4 regions of the Janthinobacterium kumbetense genome follow, and region 1 is predicted to be linked to each of the others. Evidence: predicted binding sites of a transcription regulator. Region 1 holds the regulator's gene; each other region holds the start of a gene.
The links. The regulator sigma-54, encoded in region 1, starts transcription at its own class of promoters, with help from an activator protein. The targets are predictions, from matches to a motif close to TGGCANGNAANCTGCTTT.
Positions count from the first base shown of each region.

Region 1 (4,303 bases):
GCCACGGAGCCGGCGCTGAAATGGCGGTCCAGCGCTACGCGCGCCGTGGCCAGGGGAGAAACGCCTGCCTCGGCCTGGAATGGCGCCGCCAGCGCCTTGATGGCCACCGGCAAGGCCTCGCCCGGCGTCGATTCAAACAGGTCCAGCAGCGCCCCCATCTGTGCTTCGGGCAGGTAGACATCGGCCAGGCCCGTGTACAGGGCGTCGGCCGCGTTGATCGTCAAGCCCGTCAAGCCCACGTACAGGCCCAGCTGGCCAGCCAGGCGGGACAGGAAATAACTGCCGCCCACGTCCGGGAACAGGCCGATATTGACTTCCGGCATGGCCATGCGCGTGCGGCCCGTCACGATGCGCAAGCGGTTGCCTGGCCCGGCTTGCGCCACGCCCATGCCGCCGCCCATCACCACGCCATCCATCACGGCGATATACGGTTTCGGGTAGAAATGAATTAAATGATTTAAAGCATATTCTTCCGTAAAGAAATCTTCCAGCAAGGCGCTGCCGCCTTGCGGCGTGGCCAGACCCGCATCGTAAAAGAAACGGATGTCGCCGCCGGCGCACAGGGCCTTGTCGCTGCTGGAGCGGATCACGACGGCGTCCACCTGCGGATCGTCGCGCCAGGCCAGCAGGGCCGCGCTCAGCGCGCGCACCATCTCCAGCGACAGGGAATTCAAGGCTTTCGGACGGTCGAGCACGATGTGCCCGGTGCGGTTGCGGATGGAAGTCTGGACGAAGTCGCTCATGGCAGGCAGGAAAGAAGTGAAAGTGCGAATATTCTAATGCCTGCGCGGGGAACATTGCGTTCCGCTGGGCGCAAAAAAGGGCGCAATGTGCGCCCTTAGTTGATCACAACTGCTGGAAGCGGGTGGCCTTAGACGGCGACGACGGCTTCTTCCTCGGAGTTGTCTGGCAGATGCTTGATCGCCTCTTTACCGTGCCCTTGCACTTTGGTTTTGTATTTCATCACTTGCCTATCGAGCTTGTCGATCAGGGTATCGATCGCGGCGTACAGGTCGTGCGCCAAGCTTTCCACATAGACAGTCTTGCCGCTCAAACGCAGGTTGACTTCAGCCTTTTGACGTTTTTCTTTCTCTTTGAGGTTATCCACGGTCAGAATCACGGCGATATCGATGACTTGATCGAAATGACGTTTCACGCGCTCCAGCTTCGTTTGTACGTATTCACGGATGGCTGGTGTCACTTCGAGATGATGTCCGCTGATGGTGAGATTCATACACACTCCTAAAGATGATCGGGTTCGTGCGGTCCATCCTATCCGGCCCGCAGAGGAACCGAAAAAAACTTACAAACACTTACGCAGGCTCACTGGCGGAATTTTTAATGCTTCCCGGTATTTGGCAACAGTACGTCGCGCAATCACCATGCCTTGTTCCCCCAGCATGTCCGCAATCTTACTGTCGGATAAAGGATTTTTAGGGTCTTCTGCTCCTGTCAGTTGCACGATCAATGCCCGTATCGCCGTCGATGACGCTTCGCCCCCCGCTTCGGTGGCGACGTGGCTACCAAAGAAATATTTCAACTCGAACATGCCGTGCGGGGTCAGCATGTACTTTTGAGTTGTTACCCGCGAGATAGTACTCTCGTGTAAACCCAGTGTATCAGCTATTTCACGGAGCACAAGGGGGCGCATGGCAACGGCCCCATGCGAGAAAAAGTTCTTTTGTCTTTCTACTATCGCCTGCGCCACGCGCAGGATCGTGTCGAAGCGCTGGCGCATATTCTTGATCAGCCACTTGGCTTCCTGCAACTGTGCGCCCATGGCGCCCTCCCCCTTGCCCTGCTTGAGCAAGTTGGCGTACATGGCGTTGACGCGCAGGCGCGGCATGACGTCGTTGTTCAGGGTGACTTGCCAGCCATTGCGCGCGCGCTTGACGACGACGTCGGGCACCACGTAATCGGACACGTCCGAGGCGAACACGGCGCCCGGATGCGGATTGCACTGGCGAATCACCGTCTGCGCTTCGCGCAAGTCTTCATCGTCGCAATCGAGGGCTTTTTTCAGCTTGTTGAAATCGCGCTGGGCAAACCAGGCCAGGTGCTTTTCCACGATCACGAGGGCCATGCGCCGCGTCACCATGGCGATGTGCGGCAAGCGCTTGATTTGCAGAGCCAGGCATTCGGACGCGTTGCGCGCGCCCACGCCCGGCGGATCGAAACTTTGCAGCAGCGACAAGGCCGTGCGCATCTCGTCGGCGTCGATTTCCAGCTCTTCCGGCAGGCGCGCCAGGATGTCGTCGAGCGACTCTTCCAGGTAGCCATTGTCGTCGAGCGCGTCGATGATCAGCTCGACCAGCGCGCGGTCGCGCAATTCGAGCACCGTCACGCGCATCTGCTCCATCAGGTGTTCGCGCAGAGTGCAGTGATGGGCCTCCAATTGCGGACGCGAATCTTCGTCGTCGGGCGCCTTGCCCCGGCTCGCCTCACTCCAGTCGCTGTCGCCGCCATCCGCGGCGGCCGGGCTGTCGCCCCCCTCGCCGTCAAACGCTTCCGCTTCGGCCGGCGCTGCGGGCGCCTCCTGGCCTGGTGGCTGGGGCGGCGCTTCGGCCGGTGCGGCCGTGGAGCTCAAGGCCCCGTCGGACAGCAGGCGCAGCGAGCGGTCGAGCGGATCGTCGAGGCGTTCGAGCAAGGGATTGTCCGTCAGCAATTGCTCGAGTTCCTGGTGCAATTCCAGAGTAGACAATTGCAACAGGCGTATCGATTGCTGCAACTGCGGCGTCAGTGCCAGGTGCTGCGAAGTGCGCAGCTGCAATGATTGTTTCATTGGCTTACATGCGGAAGTGTTCGCCCAGATAGACCCGGCGTACCGACTCGTTCGCAATGATGTCGTCGGGGCGTCCCGACGCCAGCACCGAGCCCTGGTTGATGATGTAGGCGCGGTCGCAAATACCCAGCGTCTCACGCACATTATGATCGGTAATCAGCACGCCGATATTGCGCTCCTTCAAGAAACGCACGATGCGCTGGATCTCGATCACGGCGATCGGATCGACGCCGGCGAACGGCTCGTCGAGCAGCACGAAACGGGGATCGGTGGCCAGCGCGCGGGCGATTTCCACGCGGCGGCGTTCGCCACCGGACAGGGACAGCGCCTGGTTCTCGCGCAGCTTTTCAATCTGCAAGTCGGCCAGCAATTTATCCAGCCGCTCCTCGATCTCGGCCTTCGTCAGCGGACGGCCTTCGACGGTCTGGATTTCCAGCACGGCGCGGATATTGTCTTCCACCGTCAGCTTGCGGAAGACGGACGCTTCCTGCGGCAGGTAGGACAGGCCCATCTGCGCGCGGCGGTGGATCGGCAGGCTGGAGATATCCACGCCGCTGATATCGATGCTGCCGCCATCGGACGGCACCAGGCCGACGATCATGTAGAACGAGGTGGTCTTGCCGGCGCCGTTCGGGCCCAGCAAGCCCACCACTTCGCCGCATTCGACTTGCAGCGAAACATCATGCACGACTTGCCGCTTGCCATAGGTTTTTTGCAGCCCGCGAACGATCAGGGTGCTGCCGCAACGTGTATTTTCCATTATTTCTTTCCTGGCGCGGGCGTGGCCGGCGCTTTCTCCGCTGCCGGCGCCTTGGTCTTCGGCTGGATCACCATGCGCACGCTGCCGCCATCGGCGGTGCTGGTGCCGCTGTTGGAATTTTCCATCGCAAATTCTTCCTTGCGGCTGTCATACGAGATGAAAGCGCCATTGGCCACATCGGTGACTTTCGCGCCTTCCAGGCGCGTCAGCTTGGCTCTGGAAAACAGTTTCACCACTTCCGTCTTGTTGTCGTATTCCACGCGCTCCGCTTCGCCTTCGACCCACAGGTCGCCCGCGCCATCGCGCTTCTGGCGGAAGGTCGCAAGCTTGCCGGGATCGGCCCAGAAGGTGATGAACTGGTAGCCTTGCGGGTCTTCCGTGATCAGGGCCCGGCCCGCCTTCATGGTCAGGGTCCCCTTGACCAGCACGACGTCGCCCGTCAGGGTGCGCACCTGCTTGACGTCATCGACGTGGCCGCTGCGTGCCGTGATGACGGCTTCCTTCTCGGAATCGGCCTTCTCGGCATGCGCCACGCCCATGATGGCCAGCGAAAATACGGTCAACAGCAAGATGTTCTTCATAGTATGGTTTCCTTGTTTCATTCTGTCATTTTGCCGCCGCGGCCGGGCGCGGTTTCGGCGGGAGGACCATGCGCAGCGCATTCTGCACTTCCACCACGCCGGTGGCGTTATTCGCCTTCATGCCGATGCCATTGATGCGCGAGGCGCCCGTCAGGATATCGACAGGCACGTCCGTTTCCA
Region 1 is NZ_JAMQGR010000002.1:193,169-197,471, forward strand. Features, by position in the region: gene NCG91_RS08250 (enoyl-CoA hydratase/isomerase family protein) at 1-743, opposite strand, end outside; gene hpf (ribosome hibernation-promoting factor, HPF/YfiA family) at 872-1,234, opposite strand; gene NCG91_RS08260 (RNA polymerase factor sigma-54) at 1,304-2,782, opposite strand; gene lptB (LPS export ABC transporter ATP-binding protein) at 2,787-3,542, opposite strand; gene lptA (lipopolysaccharide transport periplasmic protein LptA) at 3,542-4,123, opposite strand; gene lptC (LPS export ABC transporter periplasmic protein LptC) at 4,149-4,303, opposite strand, start outside.

Region 2 (4,303 bases), on a different contig from region 1:
GGTGGCGGCCTGCATCTGTCCGGCCGCCGGGCCTGGGATCGCCAGGTCCTCGTCGCGGCGCTTCAGACGCGCATTCAGGCCAGCGCACAGCCCTTGTTCGGCTTGCTCATACCATTCGCCATCGGAATTGACGCCATGCACGAAGATGACGATGCCGGGACGGGGCAGGCGCGTGACGGCCTGGAGCAGCGCATGGCTGAACAAGGTCGTGCCTTCGGCTTCGGCGAGCAGGATGCAATTGCCAGCTAGCGTAGGGTCGGGCGACATGCGGGCGCTCCGTCAACGTTAAAGATGAAAAGCGGCGCCTAAGCGAACTCAGGCAATCTGCACTGTATGCGGATTGCCTGAGGTGGGACTTGCTTGGTGTCAAGAAAGAAAGCGCGGCGGGCGGGGAATGCCGGGGGAATCAGATCGCGTTCAGCGGTATTTTGAGGTAGCGCACGCCGTTGTCTTCCGGCTCGGGCAGCTTGCCCGCGTTGATGTTGACCTGGATGGCGGGCAAGATCAATGTCGGCATGTCCAGGGTGGCGTCGCGGCTGGTGCGCATGGCCACGAATTGTTCTTCCGTGATGCCGTCGCGCAAGTGGATGTTGCCGGCGCGCTGTTCGGCCACCGTCACTTCCCAGCGCGCCTCGCGGCCGTTGGGCGGGTAGTCGTGGCACATGAACAGCCGGGTCTGCGGCGGCAGCGACAGCAGGCGCTGCGCGGAGCGATACAGCAGCGCAGCGGAGCCGCCGGGGAAGTCGCAGCGGGCCGAGCCCACGTCCGGCATGAACAGGGTGTCGCCGACAAACACGGCGTCGCCGATCTGGTACGCCAGGTCGGCCGGCGTGTGGCCGGGCACATGCAGCGCGCGCACTTCCAATGCGCCGATATGGAATACCTGGTCGGGCGCGAACAGCTGGTCGAACTGCGAGCCGTCGGCCTTGGCCGCACCCTGGTGGTAGACGGCGGCGAAGGCTTGCTGCACCGTCTGGATGGCGGCGCCGATGGCCACGTCGCCGCCCAGCTGCTGCTGCAGGTAGGGCGCGGCGGACAGGTGATCCGCATGCGCATGGGTTTCCAGCAGCCAGCGGCACTGCAAGCCGTGTTCGCGCACGAAGGCGATCACCTTGTCGGCCGAAGCGGTGGAGGTGCGGCCCGCCTTGGGATCGTAGTCGAGCACGGAATCGATGATGGCGCAGTCCCGCCCGTCGGCCTCATACACGATATAGGTGACGGTGGCGGTGGCGGGGTCGAAGAAAGCTTGGATTTGTGGAGTCATCACGGCGGCAAGGGACGGACAGGGAATGGCATTATATCGCCAGAGTTCGCTAAAAAAATGCTGTAAATTCACATTTAACATGCGGAAAACAGATAAGGGGGCAGGCATGCGGCCGTTACAGCCGTGCGCACCCCGGCGCTTGCAGCATGGTAACCTCATTCTTCCAAGGAGGAATTCATGAACGATATCACTGCACGCAGCGAACAGTACCGCGGTTTTACGATTTCCGTGACCCCGCAAAAGGATAACGACGATTTATGGGATTTTACCTACCGCCTGCAGCGCGAAGGCGAGCCGGAAGCGCAGGCGATCACGCGCAGCCGCACCCTGGGCGGCTACGCAGCCCCCGAAACGGCTTGCACGGCGGGCCTGCAAGTGGCCAGGACGGAAGTCGATAATCTGCTGCGCCCTTGAGCCAGCGTAAATCGTTTAGCCCGAAAGTGAGCCTGACCACGGCTGGCGCGTGAAACACGTCGCTGCCAGCCGCGCTTCATGCTACGATTTCCACTATTGAGTCAGTCACGAAGGAGGCACCCATGGATAGCAGTTCTAAAATTCACTATAAAGGCTGGGAAATCGTTCCCCTGGCCGTGCCCACCACCGACGGCAAATGGTCGGCCAGTTGCGACATCGAGCGCGCCACGGCCGAAGGCCTGGAAGTATTCGAAGGCTCGACCATGCAATTCGTGCGCGACGACGAGGAGGGCGCCATTGCCGCCGCCTGCGAAGAAGCCGTGCGCCAGATCGACAACATCATCGCCAACCCGCTGGTGCGGCTGGCCTAGTTCTCTACTCTTTCAGTCATCGTGTTCCCACAGCCGGCATCCGCCGGCTGTTTTTTTTGCGCGCGACCGGCGGCGCGTGTGCCTGCCCCCATCTTTTCATCCAGTGTTGTTGCATGTTTCAATGCAGTGTTTCAAAATGAAATTATGAAACGATAATGAAACATCGTACGGGACAAACGTGACATCGTTGTTCCCTGGCGTGACAGCCCCGGAGCAGCGCTGGCTGGCCCCTTGTCGCCTGTTTTCACTCTGCCGTCACGTGTTGTTCGCCGCGCCGCGCCGGCCTGGCACGGCATTTGCAATACTGATGTTCATAGCCACTCCGTGAAACATTCGGGACCATCCGAAACCCATAAGGTGAACACATGACTCAATACTCCGCAGGTGCCGCATTCCGCAAGGCCGTCCAGGAAGAATCCCCGTTGCAAGTCGTCGGCGCCATCAACGCCAACCACGCCTTGCTGGCCAAGCGCGCCGGCTATAAAGCCATCTACCTGTCCGGCGGCGGCGTCGCGGCCGGCTCGCTGGGCTTGCCCGACCTGGGTATTTCCAGCCTGGACGACGTGCTGACCGACATCCGCCGCATCACCGACGTGTGCGACCTGCCGCTGCTGGTCGACGCCGACACGGGCTTCGGTTCGTCCGCCTTCAACGTGGCGCGCACGGTGAAATCGATGATCAAGTTCGGCGCGGCCGGCCTGCACATCGAAGACCAGGTGGGCGCCAAGCGCTGCGGTCACCGTCCGGGCAAGGAAATCGTGAGCAAGGAAGAAATGGTCGACCGCATCAAGGCGGCCGTCGATGCGCGCACGGACCCGAACTTCGTCATCATGGCGCGCACCGATGCGCTGGCCGTCGATGGCCTGGAAGCGGCGCTGGAACGCGCCGTCGCCTGCGTCGAAGCGGGCGCCGACATGATCTTCCCGGAAGCCATCACGGACCTGGACATGTACGCCACGTTCGCCAAGGCCGTCAACGTGCCGATTTTGGCCAACATCACGGAATTCGGTTCCACGCCGCTGTTCACCTTGGACGAACTGCGCAGCGCCCATGTGGGCCTGGCCCTGTATCCGCTGTCGGCCTTCCGCGCCATGAACAAGGCGGCGGAAAACGTCTACCAGGCGCTGCGCCGCGACGGCACGCAAAAGAACGTCGTCGACACCATGCAGACGCGCATGGAGCTGTATGAATCGATCAATTATCACGATTTCGAGCAAAAGCTCGATGCGCTGTTCGCCGCGCAAAAGAAATAAGTAAAGAAAAGTAAAGAAGCAGGGGCCGCATGCCGGACCCGCAGTGACGCAACCGAGACTAGTCAATTTTTGGAGAAATCAATGAACGCACCGCAAGCCGCCACTTTCAAGCCTAAAAAATCCGTCGCCCTGTCCGGCGTCACCGCCGGCAATACGGCGTTGTGCTCGGTCGGCAAGACCGGCAACGATTTGCACTACCGCGGCTATGACATCCTGGACGTGGCCGACAGCTGCGAGTTCGAGGAAATCGCCTACCTGCTGGTGCACGGCAAGCTGCCGACAGCCGCCGAACTGAAAGGCTACAAGGCCAAGTTGAAGTCGCTGCGCGGCTTGCCGTCGGCCGTCAAGCTGGCGCTGGAAGCGCTGCCTGCCGCCGCCCACCCGATGGACGTGATGCGCACGGGCGTGTCCGTGCTGGGCTGCACCCTGCCGGAGAAGGACGACCATAACGCGCCGGGCGCGCGCGACATCGCCGACCGCCTGATGGCGTCGTTCGGCTCCATGCTGCTGTACTGGTACCACTACAGCCACAACGGCAAGCGCATCGAAGTGGAAACGGACGACGACTCGATCGGCGGCCACTTCCTGCACCTGCTGCACGGCGAAAAACCGTCGGCGTCGTGGGAAAAAGCCATGCACACGTCGCTGATCCTGTACGCGGAACACGAATTCAACGCCTCGACCTTCACCAGCCGGGTCATCGCCGGCACGGGCTCGGACATCCACTCGGCCATCACGGGCGCCATCGGCGCGCTGCGCGGCCCGAAACACGGCGGCGCGAATGAAGTGGCGCTGGATATCCAGAAACGCTACGACAACGCCGATGAAGCGGAAGCGGACATTCGCGAACGCGTGGCCAACAAGGAAGTGGTGATCGGCTTCGGTCACCCCGTCTACACGATTTCGGACCCGCGCAATAAAGTCATCAAGGAAGTGGCCCGTTCGCTGTCGCAGGAAGCCGGTTCCACGAAAATGTTCGACATCGCCGAGCGCCTGGAGAC
Region 2 is NZ_JAMQGR010000001.1:266,388-270,690, forward strand. Features, by position in the region: gene NCG91_RS01180 (T6SS effector phospholipase Tle3 domain-containing protein) at 1-267, opposite strand, end outside; gene NCG91_RS01185 (MBL fold metallo-hydrolase) at 407-1,264, opposite strand; gene NCG91_RS01190 (hypothetical protein) at 1,442-1,678, shown strand; gene NCG91_RS01195 (hypothetical protein) at 1,801-2,049, shown strand; gene prpB (methylisocitrate lyase) at 2,415-3,302, shown strand; gene prpC (bifunctional 2-methylcitrate synthase/citrate synthase) at 3,384-4,303, shown strand, end outside.
Region 2: a site for sigma-54 is predicted at 2,335-2,352, ahead of prpB (methylisocitrate lyase). Genes of this name have one in related genera too.

Region 3 (4,303 bases), on a different contig from region 1:
CGTCGTTGCGGATATGTTTCAGGTTTTCCACCACGTCATCCATGCAGGCCAAGAGCGACCTGGGCATGTCGCCGCGCAGCATCAGCAATTCCGCCACCCGCGCCGGCGTGATCACGTCGCGGTACACTTTGCGGTAGATCTCGAAGCCGGAAACGGAGCGCAGCAGGGCCGCCCAGTAGTAGAAATCGCGCTGGGTGATGTCTTTCGACGTGTCGCGCGCGCCGTGGAACTTCACGTCGAGGATGCGCGCCGTGTTGTCGGCCCGCTCCAGGAAGGTACCCAGGCGGATGAAGTGGATGGCTTCATCCTTGAGCATGGTGCCCAGGGTCACGCCGCGCGACAAATGCGAGCGGTATTTCACCCATTCGAAGAACTGGCTGGGGTCCGTTTCCAGCAGATTGCTCTTCAGGCGCTTTTGCATGTCGAGCCAGGTGGCGTTCTGGATTTCCCACACTTCCGTCGTCAGGGTGCCCCGCACGGCGCGGGCGTTTTCGCGCGCGCCCGTCAGGCAGGCCAGGATGGAAGACGGGTTGTTCGGGTCGCGCACCATGAAATCGAGCACGTCGCGCGTGTGGAAGCGGCCATATTTGTGGTCGTAGGCGCTTTGCAGCTCGGAAATGCCCAGGGTGGCGCGCCAGCCCTGTTCCGCGTCCTGCTCCGATTGCGGCAGCATCGACGTCTGCATGTTGACGTCCAGCATGCGCGCCGTGTTTTCCGCCCGCTCCGTGTAGCGGGCCATCCAGAATAAATGATCGGCGGTGCGGCTCAGCATGTTTTCTCTCCTGCAAAAGCGGATGTGGCTTCCAATACCCAGGTATCCTTGGTGCCGCCCCCTTGCGAGGAATTGACCACCAGCGAGCCTTCACCGAGCGCCACGCGGGTCAGGCCGCCCGGCACCATGGAAATTGTCTTGCCGGACAGCACGAACGGCCGCAAATCGATGTGGCGCGGCGCAATGCCGGCCTCGACATACGTGGGGCAGGCGGACAGGGCAAGTGTCGGCTGGGCAATGTAGCCGCCCGGATTGGCCAGCAGGCGCTGGCGGAAATCCTCGATCTGCGCCAGGCTGGACGCCGGCCCCACCAGCATGCCGTAGCCGCCCGCGCCATGCACTTCCTTGACGACCAGTGTCGGCAAATTCGCCAGCACGTAGGATAAATCGGCCGGTTTGCGGCATTGGTACGTGGGCACGTTGTTCAATATCGGTTCCTGCGACAAGTAAAACTTGATCATGTCGGGCACGAACGGATAGATCGACTTGTCGTCGGCCACGCCCGTGCCGATGGCGTTCGCCAGGGTCACGCGGCCCGCGCGGTACACGGACAGCAGGCCCGGCACGCCCAGCGACGAGTCGGAACGGAAGGCCAGCGGGTCGAGGAAATCGTCGTCCACGCGGCGGTAGATGACGTCTACCCTCTTCGGGCCCCGCGTCGTGCGCATGTACACGGAGTTGTCGTTGACAAACAAATCCTTGCCTTCCACCAGTTCCACGCCCATTTGCTGGGCCAAAAACGCGTGTTCGAAGTAGGCGGAGTTGTACATGCCGGGCGTCATGACGACAACGGTCGGGTCGTCCACGCCCATGGGCGCGACGGAACGCAGGTTGTCGAGCAGCATGTCCGGATAATGGTCGACGGGGGCAATGCGGTTGCGCGCGAACAGTTCCGGGAACAGCCGCATCATCATCTTGCGGTCTTCCAGCATGTAGGACACGCCGGAGGGCACGCGCAAATTGTCTTCCAGTACATAGAATTCGCCCTGGCCGGCGCGCACGATGTCGACGCCCGCGATGTGGGCGTAAATGTCGGAAGCGACGGAAATACCCTGCATTTCCGGTCGGTACTGGGCATTCTTGTAGATTTGCTCGGCGGGAATGATGCCCGCCTTGATGATGTTTTGCTCATGATAAATATCATGGATGAACATGTTCAAGGCTTGCACGCGCTGCACCAGGCCCGTCTGCATCTGCGCCCATTCGGCGGCGGGGATGATGCGGGGGATGGTGTCGAACGGAATCAGGCGTTCCGTGCCGGCATCGTCGCCGTAGACGGCGAACGTGATGCCGACCCGGCGGAACGTGAGGTCGGCTTCGGCCCGCTTGCGGGCGATGGTCTCGGGCGATTGCTGTTCCAGCCAATTGCTGAATTCACGATAGTGTTCACGTACCTTGCTGTCCGTACCCACTTCATTTGCAGTCATTTCATTGAAAAAATTTGCCATGTTGTGATTTCCCTTGAGCCGTGTCTGGGTATAGCTCAGCAGGAAGCGTGCCAACAGGGCGGGCGTGAACAGGTGTAAAGATGACCACTTTTGTGGCGTCGCGCCATTCCTTGCACCAATACGGTGCGCTAGGCGCCACTCTTGGGGACGTCGGCGGACGGGACGAAGGGGCGGCAATCGACGGGCACGTCGAAGATGAAGCTGGTGCCCGTTTCGGACGCGCTGTCGACGGCGATGCTGCCGCCGTGGCTTTCCGCCACGCTTTGCACGAAGGGCAGGCCGATGCCCCAGCCTGGCGCGGGGTTGTCGTTTTCGCGGCGCAAGTAGTCGAAGATGCGTGCGGCCTGTTCCGGCGCGATGGCCTGGCCGCCATTGTGGACGGTGACGATCAGGCGTTCGTGGACCGCTTCCACGTGCACGCTGATGGGCGTGTCGTCGCCATACTTGAGGGCATTGCCGAGCAGGTTTTCCAGCGCCCGCCGCAGCGAGTTCTCGCACCACCAGCCGGTGACGGCTTGCCCGCTGACCCGGCATTTGTCCGGACGCTGCAAGTTGACCTGGCCGGCCACGGCGTGTACCAGCGGCAGCACGTCGAATTGGCTCAGCACCAGCGGCAGCTGCTGGCCCTGGTGGTAGCTGAGGCCATCGAGCAATTCCTCGATCATGCTGTCGAGCCGCTTGCTGTGCTCGACAATCTTGTGCGCCAGCAATACCACCCGCTCCGGGTCGGCTGGCCTGAACAGCAGCTGGGCGCTGGTGCTGATGACGGCCAGGGGATTGCGCATGTCGTGCGACAGGCCGGCCGCGACGCGGCGCCGGAAGCTTTCATGCATGCTGGTAAATTCGCGTATCGATTCGCGGATGCCCACGTCGATCGACTTGTTGATCACTTGCCAATCCTTGCTGCGCAGGGTGATGCCGGACTCATGCGCAGTGGCGGCGAAGCAGTCGCGGAAGATCTGGTACTCCTGGATCACCTGTTCCGGGCCGTAATTGGTCATGCGCGCCCGTTCGTTGCCATGCACGGCGGGCACGTTGCTGTTGCTGGCGGCGTTGTCGCGCGGGTGGCCGGGGGTGAGGGCTTCGGCCAGGTTGTCGAAAAAGGCCGGCAAGGTATTGATGAGTATGGGCGTGAGCAGCTGGTCTGCGCCGCGCACGCTGGCGCGCACGCGCTGTTCCCAAGCCTCGAGGACGGCGTCGCGCATGGCGAAGATGCGCTGCGCGCGCTGCAATGGCTGGTGCGCGCCGGCCTGGCGACCCGCGTGCTGATCCGTGCTGATGCTCACCTGGCCTCCCTGACCGCAGTGACTATGCTTGCAATAGTATGCGCCTAATCAGCCGGCGGGGAAACGCTTTATTGTCCAGTATCGGCCTGGCGCAAGGCCGCATACAGGCGGGAAAGCGAGGCTGACCACTCGGTCAGCGAAAAGTTCTGTGGGTCATCATGACCATTCGCAAACCCTGTATCGAGCACGGCGTGGAAGGCGGGAATCAGCCACGTTCCCTTGCGCACGCTGGCGGCGATATACAGCAGGGCCAGGCGGTCGTATTGCGCAGGCGTAAAGCCGGGATCGGGCGCCAGGCCATCGTTGCCCTTGCCGCCGCCGGGCACGGAGTTGCGCGGTTGCACCAGTTCCACGTGCAGGAACAGGCCCGTCAGCGACGGCTTGTCCTTTTCCAGCTTGCTGGCAAAGCTGGCCGTGCCGAAATCGCGCACCTGCAAGGAACCGCCCAGGCGGTTCACGTAGACATGGCCTTTCGGACCGCCGCCCAGCGCCGGATTGCGCAAGCTGAAGTCGTTGAAATCCCAGCTCGCGTCGTTGATGTAGTCGGGAATGGTTTCTAACAAGAAATTCGGGTAGCTGGTGTCGTGGATGACGAAATAGCGGGCCATCGGCGCAGCCAGCCGGCCCACGGCGCGCGACAGGGGCGCGTCGACGGCGCCGCCCACGTCCGCCTCGGCGATACCCTGTTCCGTCAGCCAGGCGCGCAGGCGGGCCGGCGCGATGCCCGCGCGCTGGCCGATGCGGGCGGCCAGGAAGTCCGGCAGCGGCGCGCTGTCGCCCAGGCGCGCATACAGCTT
Region 3 is NZ_JAMQGR010000001.1:1,053,676-1,057,978, reverse strand. Features, by position in the region: gene NCG91_RS04790 (alpha-E domain-containing protein) at 1-772, opposite strand, end outside; gene NCG91_RS04785 (circularly permuted type 2 ATP-grasp protein) at 766-2,220, opposite strand; gene NCG91_RS28095 (sensor histidine kinase) at 2,349-3,506, opposite strand; gene NCG91_RS04775 (hypothetical protein) at 3,575-4,303, opposite strand, start outside.
Region 3: a site for sigma-54 is predicted at 2,256-2,273, ahead of NCG91_RS04785 (circularly permuted type 2 ATP-grasp protein). Genes of this name have one in related genera too.

Region 4 (4,303 bases), on a different contig from region 1:
TTTTAGAAACTATATTGGGCGCTAACGCCCAGCAACCAATTACGTCCCGGTGCCGCTTCATAGTAGCGCTTGTTGCTGTCGCCGACGATGACGGAACCCACGTAGGTCTTGTCGAACAGGTTGTTCAGGCGGGCAAACTCCTTGAAGCGCCAATTGCCCACGTTTTGCCTGGCGTTGAAGCGCGCATTGAATACCGTGTAGCCGGGCGCCGGTTTTTCGATGTTGCTGTCTTCCGCGTAGACCTGGTTGCTGGCCACGCTTTCCAGCGCTGCGCCAAAACGGTCGAGCGTATCTTTCCAGGCCAGCTCCGCAAACAGGTTGGCGCTGGGTACGCCCGGCAAGCGGCTGCCTTCGCGCACGCCGCCAAATGCCTGGTCATACACGGCATGCAGGCTGGTGAGCGCCACTTTGGTCGTGAAGCCATATGGCAGGTTCGAATCCAGCGACACTTCCATGCCCTGGCGCAAGGTTTTACCCCCATTGCGATAGCTGGTGCGCCCGCCGCTGGACTTGTCGACCACTAGTTCGTCGTTGGTCTTGATCTGGAACAAGGCCGCATTCACGTGCGTGTTGTTGGCGATCCTGGCCTTGACACCCGCTTCCAGGTTGGTGCTGGTGGCCGGCTTCAAGTTGAAATTGAAGCCGCCGCCTGTGCCCGAGTAAAACAGTTCGTTCAAGGTTGGGGCCTCGAAACCGCGCGCGGCGCTGGCGTAGACGTTGACGTTCGGCGTCAGTTTATACAGCAGGCCCAGCACGGGCGTCGTGTGGCTGAACTCCAGGCTGCCGCTATCGTTGCCGTTGCTGAGGAAATGGTCGTCGACCGCCACTTTCATCTTGCTGTAGCGCACACCTGCGCTGAGCAGCCATGGGCCGCCTTGCCATTCCGCCTGGATATACGGATCGAGGCTGGAAACGACATCCTGCTCGTCGCGGCGCAGCTTGCCTTTCAATCCGTACACTTCGCCGATATAGTTCTCATAGCCGGTGCGGTCATCGCTGGAGCGGCCATAGTCGATGCCGATGGTGGTGCTCAGCTTGCCGCCGGCCAGCTGGTTCACGTGCAGCCAGTTGGTGTCGATGCCATAGAACTGGCGCTGGAAGTCGACCACGCCGCCCGAATGCTTAAGTAGACCGTCCACTTTGGTATTTTGGAATGCTTTATTAAACGCCTGGTACTGGATCACGTCACGGTTGCCGCCATACACCATCACGTGCAGTCGGTCATCGCCGAACGCCTGTTCATAGGTGGCGCCGATCTGCTGGTGGTCGATGCTCTTGCGGGTGTTGTAGCGCTCGGCCAGGGTGCGTTTCGGGTTTTGCGTGTCCGTCGTGTCGATTTCGCCGGCGCGCGGGTTCGCTGCAAACGTGGGCCAGGTGACGCCCAGGGGATCTTGCGTGTTGCCTTGATGCAGGCTGTTGGCGACGATGGTCAGCTTGCTGTCCGCATTCGGCTTGACGGTGATCTTGCCGAACGCCTGTTCGCGCGTGGCGGCGCTGTGGTCGCGGAAACCGTCCGTGCGGAAGCGCGAGCCGTCGAGCACGTAGCCGATGCCGCCTGCCTGGCCCTGCGCCGTCAAGTCCACCTTGCTGGTGCCGTAGCTGCCGCCCGTCACATTCAGTTCGACGGAAGGGGGATTTTGTCCATCCTTGGAAAACAGCTGGATCACGCCGCCCGAATGGTTGCCGTAGATGGCAGAAAACGGTCCGCGCAGCACTTCGATGCGCTCGGCCGTATCGAGATTGAAGGTGGTGGCCTGGCCCTGGCCGTCGGGCATGCTGGCGGGAATGCCATCGCTGATCAGCTTGACGCCGCGCACGCCGAAGGCCGAGCGGGCGCCGAAGCCGCGCGACGAGATTTGCAAGTCTTGTGCGTAGTTCTGGCGGTTTTGCACGACCAGGCCCGGCACGGCGGCCAGCGCTTCCGACGCGTTGACGCGGATTTGGCCCTCCTGGATGCGGGCGCTGTCGACCACGTCGATCGAGGCCGGCACTTCCTGGCTGGGGTGGGCGATGCGGCTGCCGCTGACGACCACCGTATCCATGAATTGCCCATTGGCCGGGTCAGCTGCCTCGGCGGCAAAGACATGGGGGGCGAGGGTGGCGCTGCCGGCGACAAACAGGCTGGCGATGGTGTTCAGGCGGAAACGATGCTGCATGCGGATTCTCCAATGTGAATAAAAGCCTGCTTGATCGCGTGCGCGGTACAGGTCTGCGTAGGTGTATCAAGCAATATGCCTGCCATGTCTCCATTGGTGGGCTGAAATTATACGCGTGTCAGTGGCACGGCGTTTGCATACGGTAATTGTCAGAGGCGCCGATGCGGCGCGCTTTCCCCTCGTTTTGCCATTGAAAAGGTGATTATGCCCAACTTCTTCTCGCGCCTGCGCCAGGTGTGCTGGCTGCTGCCGGCGCTCGCCAGCACCGCTGTCCAGGCCGCTCCCTTTGCCTATGTTCCCAATGAAAAGTCGGGCACCTTGAGCGTGATCGACACGGCGACCGACCAGGTGGTGCGCCAGATCGCCGCAGGCAAGCGTCCGCGCGGCATCGCCGCCGACCCTGCCGGGCGGCAATTGTTTGTCACGGATGCCGCCAGCAGCGCTTTGCTGCTGATCGACAACGCTGGCGGCGCGCCCGTGCGCACGGTGGCACTGGGCAAGTCGCCCGAAGGCGTCAGCGCCTCGCAAGACGGTAGTCACGTGGCCGTTGCCGTCGAGGAAAACAATAGCGTGGCCTTGCTCGATGGCCAGACAGGTACCTTGCTCGCCGATATCAAGGTGCAGGGACGCAATCCGGAACACGCCGTCTTCAGCCCGGATGGGCGCTGGCTGCTGGTCAGCGCGGAAGAGGCGGAGCAAGTCGATGTCATTGATGTGGCGCAACGCCGCCAGGTCGCTTCCATCGCCGTGGGATTGCGGCCGCGCGGCATCGGTTTCAGTCCGGACTCGGGCCGCGCCTACGTGGCGTGCGAACTGGTCAATGCCGTCTACGTGATCGACATGGCCGCACGCAAGGCGATTGCCACCATTCCAGCGGGCAAGAATGCGAATGGCATCGCCGTCCATCCCGGCGGCAAGCAAGTGTATGTCTCGAACGGTATCGACGGTACGGTGATGGTGATCGACACGGCCAGCAATCAGGTCACGGCCACGATTGGCGTCGGCAAGCGCCCGTGGAACATGGCCATCACGCCGGACGGCGCCAAGCTGTACGTGGCGAATGGCCGCTCGAACAGCGTGTCCGTCATCGACACGGCCAGCGCGCGCAAGGTGGCCGATATTGCCGTGGGTGAATTGCCATGGGGCGTGGTGATTCGTTGATTCCTTCATGGCACAGGCGCAGGTGTTCCAGTCTGGTACACCTGTTCCATTGTGCAGCGGCGACGGGGCGGCACAGCAGGGCTGGCCCGGATTGGAACAGGATGCTGCCACCTTGTTCAAAACGCAAACAGCGCCACGCCCCCACCCAAGTCCGGGGCATGCGCTGAAAAGCAGGCCGGGATTGACGCCACGCCCTTGTAACGGGGGTAAAACCGGCTAAGTTTGTAGTGGGATGGCGAGCTGGCACGGCATTTGCGGAAGACTCCGTGTACTCACCCCATCTGTACCAGGACGTTTGATTTTAATTAAGTATTTCCATTCTAATTAACCCGATAGAGGACGACATGAATCTCGCAGACATCAGCAAACTGGGCGTAGCCAATCCCTTCAAACAACGCTATGACAATTACATCGGCGGCAAATTCGTTGCACCAGTAAAAGGTGAATACTTTCCTAACATCACGCCGATCACGGGCTTGCCGTTTTGCGAAATCGCCCGTTCCACGACGGAAGACGTCGAGCTGGCGCTGGACGCCGCGCACGCCGCCAAGGAGGCATGGGGCAAGACGTCGCCTGCCGAGCGCGCCAATATCCTGAACCGTATCGCCGACCGCATCGAACAGAACCTGAGCCTGATCGCCACGGCGGAAACCATCGACAACGGCAAGCCGATCCGCGAAACGATGAATGCCGACATTCCGCTGGCCATCGACCATTTCCGTTACTTCGCCGGTTGCATCCGCGCCCAGGAAGGTTCCGTCGCACAAATCGATGCGGAAACCTATGCCTATCACTACCATGAGCCGCTGGGCGTCGTGGGCCAGATCATCCCGTGGAATTTCCCGATCCTGATGGCCGTGTGGAAACTGGCGCCAGCCCTGGCGGCCGGCAATTGTGTCGTCTTGAAACCGGCCGAGCAGACTCCGGCTTCCATCATGGTGTTGATCGAGCTGATCGGCGACCTGCTGCCGCCGGGCGTGCTGAAC
Region 4 is NZ_JAMQGR010000021.1:9,967-14,269, reverse strand. Features, by position in the region: gene NCG91_RS27400 (TonB-dependent receptor family protein) at 3-2,156, opposite strand; gene NCG91_RS27395 (beta-propeller fold lactonase family protein) at 2,361-3,317, shown strand; gene adh (aldehyde dehydrogenase) at 3,662-4,303, shown strand, end outside.
Region 4: a site for sigma-54 is predicted at 2,279-2,296, ahead of NCG91_RS27395 (beta-propeller fold lactonase family protein). Genes of this name have one in related genera too.